Regions from separate parts of the Streptomyces sp. MCA2 genome, predicted to be linked through region 2. Evidence: riboswitches for the same ligand, from Rfam matches in the RefSeq annotation. Region 2 holds a riboswitch; each other region holds the start of a gene.
The links. A riboswitch is a leader RNA that binds a small molecule or an ion and turns the genes downstream of it on or off. The one in region 2 is predicted to bind cyclic di-AMP.

Region 1 (5,489 bases), on a different contig from region 2:
GTCGTCGGGCTTGAGCCAGGTGTACTTGAGGATCTCGGCCTTCGAACCCAGCCGCTGGGAGCAGTAGGAGCAGTCCTCGGGGCACAGCCCCGACTTGAGGTTGACGAGATAGTTGAGTTTGACCCGCCGCCCGAACCACTGGCGGCGCACCTTTCCGGCCGCGGCCACGACATCGAGCAGTTCGTCATCGGAGGTGGCCAATACAGCCAGTGCCTCTTCGCGGGTCGGCAACTCGCGCCGCAGTCCCTTGTCCACCAGTGTGTTCAGCAGGTCCATGGCGTTGATCCTGACGCACGCCACCGCTCCCGGCCAAGGAGGATTCCCACAACGAGCTGCGATCGAGGTGTGTGTATCGCCACACCGTGCGCCTGCGGAACGACCGCTAACGTCTATCGACAGCCCACAATCGAAGCCGACAGACGAAGGAAGCCGATGCCGCAGGACTCCGCCCCGTCGCTGCTTCGCGACACCTCCCCGGCGAGGCTCACCGAGCCCTCCGCCGAGCCCGCCCGTGCGGCGTACGACGCGGCCTTCGACTGGCTCGATACGGCCTGCGCCGAGCGCCGGGACGCCGGACTCGTCCGCACTCTGCGCCCCCGCCCCGCCGACTCCCCGCTGCTCGATCTGGCCGGCAACGACTATCTAGGGCTCGCCCGGCACCTGGAGGTCACCCGTGGTGCGGCCCAGGCCGCACACCGCTGGGGCGCCGGCGCGACCGGCTCCCGGCTGGTCACCGGCAGCACCGAGCTGCACGCCCTGCTGGAGACGGAACTCGCGGCATTCTGCGGCTTCGAGGCCGCTTTGGTGCTGTCCTCCGGCTATGCCGCAAATCTCGCCGCCGTCACGGCACTCACCGCCCCGGGCGCCCTGATCGTCTCCGACGCGGGCAACCACGCCTCCCTCATCGACGGCTGCCGGCTCTCCCGGGCCCGTACCCAAGTCGTTCCGCACGCCGACCCGGAGGCCGTACGTGCCGCGCTGACCGGCCACGACGGCCGGGCGCTCGCCGTGACCGACTCGGTCTTCTCGGTCGACGGGGACGCCGCGCCGCTCCCCGCGCTGGCCGAGGTCTGCCGGACACGGGGAGCCGGGCTGCTCGTCGACGACGCACACGGCCTGGGGGTGCTGGGCGAAGGGGGCCGTGGCGCGCTGTGGGCGGCCGGACTCGCGGGTGACGGTGATGTGGTGGCCACCATGACGCTCTCCAAGTCGCTCGGCTCCCAGGGCGGTGTGGTGCTCGGACCGGCCCGGGTCATCGAGCATCTGGTCAACACCGCCCGTTCGTTCATCTTCGACACCGGTCTCGCCCCGGCGGCGGCGGGCGGTGCCCTCGCGGCGCTACGGCTGCTGCGCCGTGAACCGCAGCGCGCCACCCGGGCCGTGCGGATCGCTCAGGGGCTGCACGAGCGGCTCACCGCGGCGGGTCTGACGGCGGTACGCCCGGACGCGGCCGTGGTCTCCGTACGTGCCCCCTCGCCGGAAGCGGCGCTCCGGTGGGCCGCCGACTGCCGTGCGGCCGGGCTCGCGGTCGGCTGCTTCCGGCCGCCGTCCGTGCCCGACGGGATCTCCCGGCTGCGGCTCACCGCCCGCGCGGACCTGACGGCTGCTCAGCTCGACCGGGCGGTCGGCACGATCGTGGCCACGGCGCCGACGGGCTGAGCCGGCGACCGTGCGGAGCGGTACGGCGGCCGGCCCCGCGGCAGGCCGCCGTCCGCGGAACCGTCTGGCCCCTGTGCCGTCTGTCCGCGGAACTGTCCGTCCGTGAGACCGTCCGTCCGCCGCGGCCGTCCGTCCGCCGCGGCCGTCCGTCGTCACGGCGCGGGGGAGTGGCGGGTGAAGGCCCCGCGCAGCAGGGCCCGCAAGGTGTCGGCGGCCGGGGTGCCGCCGGGGCGGTAGGCCACCGAGATCCGGCGGTGCAGCTCCGGTGGGTCCAGCCGGCGGACCCCCAGCGGTGTCATCGACCCCTCCGCCACCATCTCCGGAACCACCGCCACCCCGAGCCCCGCGCTCACCAGCGCGCACACCACGGCATAGCTCGGCGACTCACAGCGCACCGCTTCACTGGCCCCGGCGGCCGCCAGCGCCGACTCCACCTCCCGCCGGTTGGGATTGGCCGGCGCCATGCTGACCAGCGGCTGACCGGCCAGCTCGGCGAGCGGCAGTCGTCCGGAGCCCGCCGAGAGGGCATGGCCGGGCGCCGTGACCAGCACCAGCTCCTCGGTCAGCAGCGGTTCCAGGCGCACTCCCTCCGGCGCCGGCATCGCCTCGCCCGGCACATACTCATGTGTCAGCGCCAGATCGACCTCGCCCAGCGCCACCGCCGCGGTCGCCTGCGGCGGTACGTACTCCGTCACGCTCAGCTCCACATCGGGGTGCGCCCGCCGGAACGCGCTGAGCGCGGGCGGCAGCAGATGCGTGCCGGCGGTCATGAACGTGCCGACCCGCAGCCGGCCGCCGGACAGCCCCGCCAGCCGGGACAGCTCGTGCCGCGCCTGATCCAGCTCGTCCAGGACCCGCCGGGCCCGTACCAGCAGCAGCTCACCGGCGGCCGTCAGCCGAGCCCCGCGATGGTGGCGCACCAGGAGCGCCGTCCCGGCCTCCCGCTCCAGCTTGGCGAGCTGCTGGGAGAGCGCGGGAGCGGTGTAGCCCAGCCGGGTGGCGGCCCGGGTGATCGAACCGGCCTCCGCCACCGCTACCAGGGCGGCCAGCCGTGTGGGGTCGTACATAAGAATCTCTTTAGGCTCTCCAAGAACATTGCCAATACCTATTAAAGGCTCGGACCGGCGATGCTGCACTCATGGACGGACAGCTGATCGCCTTCACCGGAGTCGCCGCGGGCATGGTCGCCATGCCGGGCGCGGACTTCGCGGTCGTGGTGCGCAATGCGCTCGACTCGCGCCGGGCGGGGGTGGCGACCGCCGTCGGAGTCGCGGGCGGGCTGCTGGTGCACACCGCCCTGGCGGTGGCCGGGCTCGCGGCGGTGCTGGTCGCCGTGCCCACACTCTTCGGAGCCGTCCAACTCCTCGGCGGCGGCTACCTGTTGTACCTCGGTGTCCGCGCCCTGGCCGCGGCCTTCCGCCGCCGGGCGGCCACCACGGACGGTACCGACGGCCCGGCCGGCACCGCACCGGCCGACGGCCCCCGGCCCGCCGCTCTGCTGGGCACCACGCAGAGCCTGCGGCAGGGCTTTTTGACCAATGCGCTCAACCCCAAGGCCCCTGTTCTCTTCCTCAGCCTGCTCCCGCAGTTCGTCCCGGCGGGACAGCCCGCGCTGCCCCGGACGCTGCTGCTCGCGACGATGGTCGTCGCCATGGCACTGGTGTGGTTCCCCGCCGTCGCGCTGCTCGTCGACCGGCTGGGCGTCTGGCTGCGCCGCCCGCGGGTGGCCCGTGCCCTGGAGGCCACCACCGGGGCGCTGCTCACGGCGCTGGGAGGCATCCTGCTGGTGGAGCTGGCGCTCGCCTGAGGGCGGCGCACAACCGAACCTTCTCCGGCCGGTCCACGACAGCCACGACCGCCGTGCGGCACCTCAGCACCTCGGCGCCCACCGGCACGAACCCGGCGGCGACAATTCACCGATCGTGAGATGAACGGCCAGGTCAGTGCACCCGCCCGTACCAGACCGAGCGGCTCCAGATCCGTTCCAGCCGCACGACGCTCCCGGCCTTGGGCGCATGCCACATCCGGCCCCGGCCCGCGTAGATACCGACGTGGTAAATACCGCTGCGCGAGTGGAAGAAGACCAGGTCACCGCGGCGGCGCGAGGAGGCCGGGATGTGCCGGGTGCGGCTGTACTGCGCGGCGGCGGTGCGTGGCAGGGCCCGCCCGGCGCGCTTGAACGAGTACACCGTCAGCCCGGAACAGTCGAAGGCGTGCGGCCCTTGGGCGCCGTACCGGTACGGAGATCCTCCCTTGGAAGCCGCGATCCGCAGCGCATGGACGGATACGGACGCGGCTTCGGCGTTCCCGGCCGCTCCTGGAGCCATGGTGGTCCCGCCGAGGGTGACCAGCGTCAGAGCGGTGACGGTGCCGGCGCGCGCCAGCAGATTCGGCGTATGCATGCGCACGGTCATGCGCAAACCCTTCGTCAGCCGCCTGCGAAGGAAGACCTGTCGGGTTCGGGCAGGCGAAGATGCCCGGCCGTATGCACGGCTTCACCCCAAGGAGCCCTCGGCCGTGAAGGCCGGGCCCCGCTCTGCTCGGGTCCTCCGCTCCCGCCGATCCACATCGTCGACCGGAATCCGGCACGGCGGCGGGATTAGGCGCCCGTCCGGACCGCCCCGTCGCTGTGGCGGGGTCTTGTCGTCGAAGGGATCGTCACGCACCCAGCACCCGAATTCCGAGCTGAAAATGCCGTATGTGAGATGGGTCACAATTGACCCGAATGGTTAGATTTGTTCCCTCAGCTGCCGCGGCGCGGGGTCTTGCACCCCCCGGACCAGGGGCGAAACATCAAGGGCCGGAGAAAATGTGTCCGCCCCGCGCAATTCGTCACCTCCCCACATCGGGCGCGGACGCTACGCCGTATGTGCAGCCTCCGGCGCGTGTCGCGTCAGATTTCCTCGGGTGGCGGCACCGTCACCAGCCCGGTCCGGCGTTCGCCGTCCAGCACCCGCAGTGCCCGGGTCAGCGTTCCGCGGTGCACCTCGCTCTCGCCCCGGCTGTGCATCAGTGTCAGCGCGTCCCGTAGGCGGGTCGCCTTGCCCACCAGGGCCTGGGCGGCGCGCAGTCCGCTGTAGGTGCCACCGCAGCGGGTGGGGTTGATCCGGCCCAGCAGGTCGATCACCTCCAGATAGCTGTCGATCAGCTCGCCCTCGGCGCGGGTCAGTGCGGGCAGCGGCGGCGGTTCGGGGGGCAGCATCGGGCTCACCGCGCCACGGGCCCACGGACCGACTGCTTGCGGTTGCGGGTGAGTCCGTCGATCAGGCCGTACTCCTGAGCGGCGAGGGCGTCGAAGATCTTGTCGCGTTCGATATCGGCGGCGATCCGCTCGCGGGGCTGGCCGGTGTGCCTGGCCAGCATCTCCTCCAGCACGTCGCGGGTGCGCAGCATCTCCTCCGCCTGGATCTGGAGATCGGTGGCCTGCCCCTGGACCGGTTCGCTGAACGACGGCTGGTGGATCAGGATCCGGGCCCCGGGCAGTGCCAGCCGCTTGCCGGGCGCGCCGGCGGCCAGCAGTACGGCGGCGGAGGAGGCGGCCTGCCCCAGGCAGACGGTCTCCACGTCGCACGACACGAAGTTCATCGTGTCGTAGATGGCGGTCATCGCGGTGAACGAGCCGCCGGGGGAGTTGATGTAGAGCGAGATGTCCTGCTCGGGCGCGGCGTGTTCGAGGTGCATGAACTGCGCCATCACGTCATTGGCGGAGGCGTCGTCGATCGGGGTGCCCAGGAAGACGATGCGCTCGCTGAGCAGCTTGGAATACGGGTCCATGGTGCGCGTCCCCTGTGAGGTGCGCTCGGTGAACTCCGGAAGGACATAGCGGGCCG
Region 2 (5,489 bases):
AAGTGGACGGGAGAACCGTCCGGCCTGCTGAGCAGGACCCGAAGGGCCCGGACCGTATGCGGTCCGGGCCCTTCGCGCTGCCCGGGCCGTGAGCGGCCGCCAAGTGGGCCTGAGGGGGGCGATCTTGTGCTGTCGGCTGTCGGCTGTCGGCTGTCGGCTGTCGGCTGCGGACTGCTGACTGCCGTCTGGGGTCTGCCGTCTGCTGCCCTGGCCTGTCCCGTGACCCGTCCGGCCCCTGAGGATTCGCCGCCCGGTGCCGTACCGGAAACGCTGGGGACATCGACGCGGCCGCCACCACGGTGCTCGTACGGACGGGCGGGAGCGGGAAGAGGCCGGTGCGGATGCTCCAGGACGAAGCGCCTCCCATGGATGAGGGGGAGCGGCGGGTGCGCCGCGGCCGGCGGGCCCCCTCCGGCCGCTACCTGATGCGCAGGCTCCCCGCCCTTCTGATCGTCTGCGGCCTCGCCCTCGGCATCGGCATGCCGGCCGGCTACACCGCCGCCCCCTTCTTCTGTGCCGCCCCGCTGGTCGCCGCCTCGCTCTCCTCCCTGCGTACCACCGCCGTCGCGGCCCTGGCCGCCGTGCTCGGCGAGATCTGGGCCGTCACCTACCGCGGCGCCGCACCCGGCTACGGCGAGTCGCTGGCGGAGACGGCCATGGTCTTCGTCATCGCGCTGCTGGCCCTCGGCGTCAACCGGGTCGTCCGGAGGAGCGATGCCCACCTCGCGTCCGTACGGGACATCGCAGAGGCCGCCCAGCGCGCCGTACTGCCCACGCCGCCCGAGCAGCTCGCCGGCCTCGCCGTAGCCGCCCGCTACGTGGGCGCGCGGGCGGATGCCCGGATCGGCGGCGACCTCTACGCGGTGCAGGACACCCCGCACGGCGTACGGCTGATCGTCGGCGACGTACGGGGCAAGGGGCTGGAGGCGGTGGAGGCCGCGGTGATCGTCATCGGGGCCTTCCGTGAGGCGGCGGAACAGGAGACGACCCTGGAGGCGGTGGCGGGCCGGCTGGAGCGGGCGCTGCAACGGGAGGGCGGGCGACGTGCGGGGCTCGACCAGTTCGAGGGGTTCACCACTGCCGTCCTGGCCGAGATCCCCGCCAACGGGCAGTCCGTACTGCGCGTGCTCAACCGTGGCCACCCGTCCCCACTGCTGCTCACCCCGGACGGCGGTCTGCGCGAGCTGGTGCCCGCGGCGCCGGCGCTGCCCCTGGGGATGGGCGAGGTGGCGAGCTGGCCGGACCGGTCGGACGAGACGTTCTTCCCGGCCGGTGGCCTGCTGCTCTTCTTCACCGACGGGGTGACCGAGGCCCGCGATCTGCTGGGCCGCTTCTACAACCCGTCGAGCAGACTGCGCGGCCGCCGCTTCACGGGCCCGGACGACCTGCTGGAGACCCTCGTCGAGGACGTCGCACGGCATACGGGCGGTGCGCCGGCTGACGATATGGCCTTGTTGGCGGTGCAGCGGCCGATGGGGGTGTAGCGGTCGAGGGGGCATGGCGGCTGGTGGGGGTGTAGCGGCCGGTGGGGGCATGGCGGCCGATGGGGGCGTGGGGAGGCGTTGCGGGGTGCCGTGACGGGGCGTATGGGGGCGTGTGCGGGGGCGTCGTCCGTTCAGCCCCCGGCCAGGCCCTCCGCGCCCGGGAGCCGTCGCAGGATCTCGCCGTGGGGACCGGTGAGCGCGACCGGGCGCTCGTCCAGGGCGAGGGTCAGCAGTGCGTCATCCGGGTGCGGTGGGTGGTGCGCCGGCGGGGTGGTCCAGGGCAGGACGGAGTGGTGCTCGTTGGCGAGCCAGTGCCCGCCGCCGGCCCGGCCGTCCAGCAGCGACCGTACGAGCCGTGCGAACTCCTCGCGGCGGGCGGGCGGGAGGTGGATCAGCGCGTCGGTGTGGAAGACGACCAGGGTCGCCTCGGGCGGCGCCTCGGCGGCGAGCGCGGGCAGCTCGTCGAGCAGATCGCCGCGCACCATCCGCGGCCGCGGCACCGACCGCACCGCGTCGACGGCCGCGGACAGCCGCGCCGCCCGCGCCCCGTCGCCCGGCCAGACCAGTGCCTGTAGCCAGCGCAGATCGTCCGGTTCGGCAGCCGGGTCGAGCGGGTCGAGGCCGATCCCGCCCCGCCAGACGATGTGGGGCAGCCGGTCGGGCAGCTCGTCGGCCGGCCATCCCGTACGGCACCCGAGCACCAGCGGATTGCCCGGCTCCCCTACCTCGGCCCGGAGGGGGTCTGGTCGGTGGGCGTCTCCGTGGAGGGCGTCTCCATGATGGACGTCTCCTTGGAGGGAGTCTCCCGGGAGGGCGCCTCCCGGGAGGGCACCCCCGCCCGCGCCCCGGTCGTCCTCGTAGCGGTAGTGGTAGCGATAGCGGTCGGGGTGCAGACACAGGCCCGCCGACGTGCCGACCTCCAGCAGCGCCAGCGGTTGCGGCAGGCGGGCGAGCAGTGGCAGCAGCGTGGCGCAGTGGGCCGGCTCGTCGGTCCGGGCGGAGCGCTGCATGATCACCGCGCGCACTTCGTCCCAGTGCCGGATGGTCCACTCGCGCCAGCGCCCGTACGCCATGTCACCGCGCGGGCCCAGCTCGGCGTGCGGCCCGTCGAGATAGCGGACGGCGGCGAGCAGGAGGTCCGGCTGCTGTTTGTCGCCGGCCGGCAGCGACCCCGACAGCAGATCGCAGAGCTCCGGGTCGTGGCCGATCCGCGCGCTCAGCTCCTCATGCGCGGTGCACCGCCCCCGGGCCTGACGCCAGGAGAACTCCCGGTACCGCCCCGCCACTCCCCAGGCGCCGGCGGCAGCGCTCTCGACGTTCCCGGTGTTCCCGACGTTGACGACCATGATCCGACGTTACTGCTCTCACGTTCCGTAACCGAGGGGCACCCCTCCGCATAACAACTGACGCACAATCAACGGGAGATCGTTTAGAGGTGGACGGTCAACTCGCCCGTTTTGCGGCCATGGTGGCCGAAAAAGTCCATGCCAAACCTTGTGCGGAGACGACAGGGATTCACGGGAAGGCTTGGAATTCGGCTGCGATCTCTATTACTGTCCGATAACGCAGCGCGGTCGTCCCAGCCGTCGCAAGAGGCGGCACCGCGCGCCGACGCCGAATCCCGCACGCGCTTTTCACGCACCTCCAGCACCTCGAACTGCACCAAGGGAACCGGGGAACCACTTCCTTGGGGTGAATCGGACGCCCTCCGCCAGCGGGCGCCCGTAGGAGACCTTCCTGCTCCGAACCCGTCAGCTAACCCGGTAGGCGAGAAGGAAGGAAAGGAGAGCGCCCCCGTGGCGTCCAACAGGCCTGCCCCCGAGGGTCCGTCCGCCTACGACCTCGATCACCGAGGTGCCTTTCAAGGCCCCGGTGATGCGGACAACATGAACGACGGACCGTGGGAGGAATGGAATCCCACCGAGGACTCCATCCGCTCCGTCCGCGGCAAGCACCGGGTGGCCAAGCAGCGCGGCGGCGGACTCGCCCGCAGCGGCACGGTCCTGGGCGTCGGCGTCATCGCCGCGGTCGGCGCCGGCGGAATGGCCACGGCCGAGGGCCGCCCGGCGGTTCCGATCTCCATGCCGGACGTCGGCGGAATGGCCGACGACCTCGCCGACAAGCTCCCGGACGCCGAGTCCCTCCCCGGCGTCGGCGACCTCATATCGGACTCGGACTCGGGCACGGACTCCGCCGCGGCCGCGGCCTCCGCGACGGACGGTGCGGTTCAGGACGTTTCCGGCCCCCTGACCCAGGCCTCCCGGACGGACTCGGGCACGGGCGCCGGCGAGGCGCTGCGCAGCCGCATCCTCCAGCAGGCCGACGCGCAGCAGGACGCGGCCGAGCACGAGGCCCGTGAGGCCGCCGAACACGCCGCTTTCCAGCAGGCCGAGACCGAAGCCGCCACGCACCAGAAGTCGGCCGAAAAGGCCGCAGCAGCCAAGAAGGCGGCCGAGATGGAGGCCAAGCGCGAGGCCGAAGAAGCGGCCCGCCGGAAGGCGGAGGCCGCCCGCCTCGCCAAGCTGGCGAAGAACTTCATCGCGCCGGTCTCCTCGTACACCCTCACCGCCGGCTTCGGCCAGGCCGGCGACCGCTGGGCCGCGGACCACACCGGACAGGACTTCGCCGCGCCGACCGGCACTCCCGTCAAGGCCGTCCACTCCGGCACCATCACCCAGGCCGGCTGGGCCGGCTCGTACGGCTACCGCATCGTCCTCACCCTCGACGACGGCACCGAACTCTGGTTCTGCCACCTGTCCTCGATGGTGAAGACCTCCGGCAAGATCAACACGGGCGATGTCATCGGCCGCGTCGGCGCCACCGGCAACGTCACCGGCCCGCACCTTCACCTGGAGGTGCGCCCTGACGCCGGGGACCCGATCGACCCGATGCCGTGGCTGCGCGATCATGGCATCAATGTGTGACGTACGGCTTCAGGGCAGGTGTGATGCGGGGCCTCAGGGTGTGACGCGCGGCTTCAGGGCTGGCGTGGCGCGTGGCCTCAACGTCTGGCGCGTGGCCTCAGGGCGTGACGTGCGGCCTCAAGGTATGACGCGCGGCTTCAACGTGTGACACCTCTGGTGACACCGCTGACGGACGTGGCTGCTGGGGGGCAGCGGAAGGAATAACTCCGCGCCCCCCGACGCTGCCACCACGCATGACCGCGACACAAAGCCCCCGAAACCACCGGCCGCTCGGCTCGCTCACCGTTTCCCTGCTGTCCCTCGGCGGGAACGTCTTCGGCTGGACGGCCGACGAAGCCGACTCCTTCGCCGTGCTCGACGCCTATGTGGCGGGCGGTGGCAACTTCATCGACACCGCCGACGCCTACTCGGCCTGGGTCCCCGGCAACAAGGGCGGCGAATCCGAGACGGTCCTCGGCAACTGGCTGGCCTCCCGCGGCAACCGCTCCGATGTCGTCATCGCCACCAAGGTCGGCGCCCACCCGGACCTCAAGGGCCTGTCCGCCGCCACCATCAAGTCCGCGGTCGACGGATCCCTCACCCGTCTGCGCACCGACTACATCGACCTCTACTACACCCACTATGACGACGAATCGCTCGAGGTCGGGGAGTTCCTCACCGCTCTCGACGACCTCGTGCGGGCCGGCAAGGTCCGCGAGATCGCCGCGTCCAACATCTCGGCGAAGCGCCTGGAGGAGTCCCTGGCCTTCTCCGCCCGCGAGGGCCTGGCCCGCTATGTCGCCCTCCAGCCCCACTACAACCTGGTCTCCCGCGACACCTACGAGGGTGAACTCGCCGACGTGGCCGCCCGCCACGGCCTCGCCGCGGTCCCGTACTTCGCCCTCGCCTCCGGCTTCCTGACCGGCAAGTACCGCCCGGGGACGACCGTCGACAGCGCCCGCTCCGGAGGCGCGCTCAAGTACGTGGACACCGACCGCGGTCAGCGCGTCCTCCAGGCCCTCGACACCGTCGCCACCGCCCACGAGGCCGAGCCGGCCACCGTCGCCCTCGCCTGGCTCGCCGCCCAGCCCACCGTCGCGGC
Region 3 (5,489 bases), on a different contig from region 2:
GGAGAACTCCGCCTCCTGGTCACCGGTGATCACCTCGGGCTCCACGCCCAGGATGTCCACCACACCGCGGACGAAGTCCTCGCGGTTCTCGGCGTCCCGGGAGGCGGAGGTCGCCACGAAGCGGACCTGCTCGGCGCCCAGGCCCTTGATCACCGCGGCGTACTCCCGGCAGGCCGCGAAGGTGCGCTCCAGCGCCTCGGGCGCCAGCCGCCCGGTGCGGTCCACGCCCTGGCCCAGCCGGACGATCTGCATCCGGCGGTCGAGGTCCTTCAGCTCGCCCGTCGCCGGGTCGGCGTCCGCGACCAGCAGACGGATGGAGTTCGTACCGCAGTCGATGGCGGCGACCCGCTTCACGTGGCGTCTCCTTCGGGAGCGACTTGGGTTCCGGGGGTGTCCTGGCAGGGGGTCACGCACGGCCCCTTCTTCCACCACTCCGGCAGCATCGCGAGGGCCTCGTCGCCGAGCGGGTTGACGCCCGGCCCGGCCGCCAGCGAATGGCCGACGAGGACATGCAGGCACTTGACCCGGTCCGGCATGCCGCCCGCGCTCGGGAAGCCTTGCAGCACGTCGATGGCGTCCCGCCGCCGGATGTAGTCCTCATGAGCGGCCCGGTAGGCGGCGGCCAGCTCCGGGTCGGCCGCCAGCCGCTCGGTCATCTCCTTCATCACGCCGTTGGCCTCCAGCGTGCCGATCGCGGAGGCCGCGCGCGGGCAGGTGAGGTAGTAGAGCGTGGGGAAGGGCGTGCCGTCCTCCAGGCGCGGCGCCGTCTCGACGACATCCGGCTGCCCGCAGGGGCAGCGGTGCGCGATGGCGCGCAGGCCGCGCGGCGGGCGGCCGAGCTGTTCCCGGAAGGCGGCGATGTCCGCGTCGGTGGGCTCGGTGGACTCGGTCTGGGGCGGGGGCGTGTCCATGTGCGCTTTCGGTGAGGTGAGTGGTGAGGTGACGGCGGGCCGGTGCGGGCCGTCCCGTGCCGACATTACGGGCTGCCGCCCGGCGGTGGTACGGGCAGGCCGCGGCTACCGCTTGTCGGCCGCGTCGACGGTGTCCCACAGGTTCTCGTACCAGGGGCGCTGCGCCGCTTGCGGCCCCTTCGGTGCGGAGCCGGTGCCGGAGCCGTCCTGGACGATGTATCCGGTCTCGCCCGGCATGACGTAGTGCAGATGCCGGCGGGCCTGCTGGCGTACGTACTCCGGGTCCTGCCAGCGGGCCTTCTGCTCGCGCAGCCGGTCCAGGGCGGCGCCGGCGTCCTGGGCCCTGCGGCGCTGGTCGGCGATGTCCGAACGCTGGGAGACGTACTGCCTTATCGGGTAGGCGAGGGCGACGACCAGGGAGCACATCACCAGCGCCAGCAGTGCGGCACGGCCGGTGAGGCGGTTGCGGCGGGGCGGGCGGGCTCGGTAGACGCGGGCGGCGGCCTGCTCGCCGAGCGCCTTGAGTCGGGTCGCGGTCGAGAACCGGTCCGCGGGCACGTCGTCTCCCCTTCACTGACGGACGCCTGACTGCTGAAGCAGACGCGTCCCCGGCAACGGTACGGGACCGTTGCCGGGGACGTACGGGGTGCTGGGCGGTTGTCTCGCCCGTTCAGCCCTTGCCCCGGTCGGCCGGGGCGGCGGGCCGCCGTGGGTCAGCTGCCGTGACGGAACCGCGGGAAGGCGGAGCGGCCGGCGTAGACCGCGGCGTCGTCGAGGATCTCCTCGATGCGCAGCAGCTGGTTGTACTTGGCGACGCGCTCGGAGCGGGCCGGGGCGCCGGTCTTGATCTGGCCGCAGTTGGTGGCGACGGCGAGGTCGGCGATGGTGACGTCCTCGGTCTCACCGGAGCGGTGCGACATCATGCACTTGAAGCCGTTGCGCTGGGCCAGCTCGACGGCGTCCAGGGTCTCGGTCAGCGAGCCGATCTGGTTGACCTTCACCAGCAGCGCGTTGGCGGAGCCCTCCTCGATGCCACGGGCGAGGCGCTCGGGGTTGGTGACGAACAGGTCGTCGCCGACGAGCTGGACCTTGGCGCCGAGCTTGTCGGTGATGACCTTCCAGCCGGCCCAGTCGTCCTCGAACAGCGGGTCCTCGATGGAGACGAGCGGGTAGGCCGCCACCAGCTCCTCGTAGTACTCGGTCATCTCGGCGGCCGAGCGGTCCTTGCCCTCGAACTGGTACTTGCCGTCCTTGTAGAACTCGGAGGCGGCGACGTCCAGCGCGAGCGCGATGTCCTGGCCGGGGGCGTAACCGGCTTCCTTGATGGCCTCGAGGATGAGGTCGAGGGCCTCGCGGTTGGAGCCCAGGTTCGGGGCGAAGCCGCCCTCGTCGCCGAGGCCGGTGGCCAGACCCTTGGTCTTCAGGACCTTCTTGAGGGTGTGGTAGACCTCGGCGCCCCAGCGCAGCGCCTCGGAGAAGGACTCCGCGCCGATCGGGGCGATCATGAACTCCTGGATGTCCACGTTGGAGTCGGCGTGCGAGCCGCCGTTCAGGATGTTCATCATCGGGACGGGCAGGACGTGCGCGTTCGGGCCACCGAGGTAGCGGAACAGCGGGAGGTCGCTGGCCTCGGAGGCGGCGTGCGCGACGGCGAGGGAGACGCCGAGGATGGCGTTGGCGCCGAGCGAGCCCTTGTTGTCGGTGGCGTCCAGGTCGAACATGGCCTGGTCGATCAGCCGCTGCTCGGTCGCGTCGTAGCCGACGAGCTCCGGGCCGATCTGCTCGATGACGGCCAGGACGGCCTTCTCCACGCCCTTGCCCAGGTAGCGGTTCGGGTCGCCGTCGCGGAGCTCGATGGCCTCGAAGGCGCCGGTGGAGGCACCGGACGGGACGGCGGCACGGCCGGTGCTGCCGTCGTCGAGGCCGACCTCGACCTCGACCGTGGGATTACCTCGCGAGTCGAGAATTTCGCGGGCTACGACGACGTCGATCGACGGCACGTTGTCTCCTTCGTGGGTGTCTGGCGTTCTGCGCATGAGCCTAACGGCCCCGGGCTCGTCCGCCTGCCCTTGGCCCGCTCTGTGGGATGGAAAGCCGTGCAAAGCCCTCTGAAGACCCAGTTCACGGGCGTTTGGCCGCATTGTTCGCCGAACGGGAACATTCGCCGAGCGGGAGCGGTCGGCGGCGTGCGGTCGCGGCCCGGCGTCGGTCCGGCCTCGGGCCCGGCGGCGTCTGCCCGGGCGCGGTCCGGTCTCGGCCCGGGCAGAAGAAACCCCGCCCCGGCGCGCTCGGGGGAAGGGCGCGCCGGGGCGGGGCGGTCTCACGGGGGAAGGGGGCCCGCCGCTCGGGCCCGCCCGCGTCCCGGAGAGGGAGGGACTCAGACGTTGAGCTTCTGACCCGGGAAGATCAGGTTCGGGTTGCCGCCGATGACCGACTTGTTGGCCTTGTAGACCGACTTCCAGTCGCTGCCGTGGGCCTTGGCGATCTTGGCGAGGGTGTCGCCCGCCTTGACGGTGTAGTTGCCGTGGCCCATGGACTTGCGCTCGGTCGAGCGCGAGGCGTGCTGCTCGGGGGCGGCCGGGGCCTTCTTCGCCTCGGTCTTGCCCTGGTCCTGCTGCGGCGCGGACTTGGTCTGCGCGGAGCCGGAGGTGTCGACGTCGGCGGCCGGGCCACCGGAGGTCAGGTTGCCGGCACCGGCGCAGGACCAGGCACCCGGGCCCTGGATGGCGAGGAGCTTCTCGGCGGCGGCGATCTGCTGGGACTTGCTGGCCAGGTCGGCGCGCGCCGCGTACTGGGTGCCACCGGCGGCGGCCCAGCTGGAGTTGGAGAACTGGAGGCCACCGTAGTAGCCGTTACCGGTGTTGATCGACCAGTTGCCGCCGGACTCACACTGGGCGACCTTGTCCCAGGTGGCCACGGAGGCGGCAGAGGCGGAGGTGGCGCCCATCAGCGGGACGGCCACGGCAGCACCGGCGATGCCGGCGAGGGTGGCGACGCGGACGGCCTTGGAGGGACGACGGTGCTTGCCCTTGATGATCAGCATGGTTCGTTCGTTTCCTCACCGACGCCTACGAGGTGAGCTGTCGGGTTCGGGCTGTGAGAAGTCGCCCGGCCGCGTGCGCGTGGCGCACGTGGCTTCACCCCAAGCCGGTTGACCCGCTTTCACGGGTGGGGCCGGCACGTACCTTGGGTCCCCCGCTCCTGCCTTCGGCGCTTGCGCGTCAAGTGCCTCCGATCACCGGCAGGATTCGGCGTGTGATCAAAGGGCCCGCTTTGGCGAGCGGTCCTGACGTTAAGCAGTAACCGCCCTGGGGTTCAAACCCCATCATGTGAACCAAGTTGACCGTTTTTGATCACGGCTAGGTCACATATCCGCAGGTGAACCCCGGTTCCACGAGGTGGGACGAACCGGGGTTCACCGGAGTCAACGAGAGCCTTGTCTCACTTTCCCCAAAAGCGGGCGAAGGTGGCGAACTACCCTTCCTTGTGCCCCAGATCGAGCAGTTGGCCCGGCTTGATCAGGTCGGCGTCGGAGCCGATGACGCCCTCGTTGCCCTCGTAGAGCGCGGCCCAGCCACCGGGCAGCCGGTGGGCCTGGGCGATGGCTGACAGCGTGTCACCCGGCCGCACGGTGTAGTCGCCGTCGGCCGCCGGGCCCGTGCGGTGCGCGTCATCGCCCCGCGAGGCATGCCGGCCGCCGGCGGACCTGTCCTCGTCGTCGCCCGCGCCGCCGCGGTGCTTGCCCTTGGCGGGCTTCTCCTGCGGGGTGCCGGTCGTGTCCGGACGGCTGCCCCCGTCGGACGGGTCGGCGGACTGCGACGGGCCGCCGTCCCGGTCGTCCGGCGTCGCCGGGTCGGACGGCGTCGGGTCGGACGGCTCCGGGTCGGACGGCTCCGGGCTCGTGGACGCGTCGCCGGAGCGGCCGGAGTCCGTGGCGTCGGGCGAGGGCGCCGGATCGGACGGCTCGTCGCCGGGCTCGTCGCGCTGCTGCCCGACGGAGTCCGGGTCGCCGTGCGTGCCGGACGAACCGGACGAGTCCCAGGGGTCCGAGGACCCGTCCGCGTCCGACGGGGCGGGCGAGGGGGTGGCGACGCTGCCCGGGTCGACCTCCGGCGCGCGCCCGTCCTTGGCGAGACCGGCGCTCACCGCACAGCTCGACCACTGGTCCGGGCCGCGGGCGTCGAGGATCGACTGGGCCACCGCGATCTGCTGGGAGCGGCTGGCGAGGTCGGGGCGCGAGGCATAGGCCGCGCCGCCGTAGGTGTCCCACAGCTCCTGGGTGAGCTGGAGCCCGCCGTAGTAGCCGTTGCCCGAGGCCGCGCTCCAGACGCCGCCGCTCTCGCACTGGGCGACCTTGTCCCAGGTCGCGGTGTCGGCGGCGTGAGCGCCGCTCGCACCGAGCAGGGGCAGGGCGATGCCGGCGCCGGTCGCTCCCACCGTGACAAAGATGGCCGGTGCCTGACGGGGGCGACGATGTCGGCCGTTCCCGGAACGCATGCGGATGCCTTTCGCGCGGCGGTTGAGTTGTACGACGAGCTCGTCGAGCTGCTCGACGGGTCACCCGCCCGGCCGGCGCGC

Region 1: it holds a riboswitch for cyclic di-AMP, as region 2 does, so the genes downstream of both, M8I34_RS32870 (C40 family peptidase) here and M8I34_RS16055 (M23 family metallopeptidase) in region 2, are expected to answer to the same signal.
Region 3: it holds a riboswitch for cyclic di-AMP, as region 2 does, so the genes downstream of both, M8I34_RS30525 (transglycosylase family protein) here and M8I34_RS16055 (M23 family metallopeptidase) in region 2, are expected to answer to the same signal.

Annotation. Positions count from the first base shown of each region.
Region 1 covers NZ_JAMJFM010000053.1:14,451-19,939, reverse strand. Annotated here, with positions in the region: gene bioB (biotin synthase BioB) at 1-276, opposite strand, end outside; gene M8I34_RS32885 (8-amino-7-oxononanoate synthase) at 433-1,659, shown strand; gene M8I34_RS32880 (LysR family transcriptional regulator) at 1,812-2,726, opposite strand; gene M8I34_RS32875 (LysE family translocator) at 2,798-3,466, shown strand; gene M8I34_RS32870 (C40 family peptidase) at 3,600-4,073, opposite strand; cyclic di-AMP (ydaO/yuaA leader) riboswitch at 4,078-4,275, opposite strand; gene M8I34_RS32865 (hypothetical protein) at 4,553-4,861, opposite strand; gene M8I34_RS32860 (ATP-dependent Clp protease proteolytic subunit) at 4,867-5,489, opposite strand, start outside.
Region 2 covers NZ_JAMJFM010000016.1:137,256-142,744, forward strand. Annotated here, with positions in the region: gene M8I34_RS16045 (PP2C family protein-serine/threonine phosphatase) at 366-1,484, shown strand; gene M8I34_RS16050 (DUF2332 family protein) at 1,616-2,830, opposite strand; cyclic di-AMP (ydaO/yuaA leader) riboswitch at 3,114-3,269, shown strand; gene M8I34_RS16055 (M23 family metallopeptidase) at 3,281-4,408, shown strand; gene M8I34_RS16060 (aldo/keto reductase) at 4,642-5,489, shown strand, end outside.
Region 3 covers NZ_JAMJFM010000046.1:25,065-30,553, reverse strand. Annotated here, with positions in the region: gene M8I34_RS30545 (Ppx/GppA phosphatase family protein) at 1-354, opposite strand, end outside; gene M8I34_RS30540 (DUF501 domain-containing protein) at 351-911, opposite strand; gene M8I34_RS30535 (septum formation initiator family protein) at 1,017-1,469, opposite strand; gene eno (phosphopyruvate hydratase) at 1,625-2,947, opposite strand; gene M8I34_RS30525 (transglycosylase family protein) at 3,289-3,954, opposite strand; cyclic di-AMP (ydaO/yuaA leader) riboswitch at 3,962-4,175, opposite strand; gene M8I34_RS30520 (transglycosylase family protein) at 4,386-5,348, opposite strand.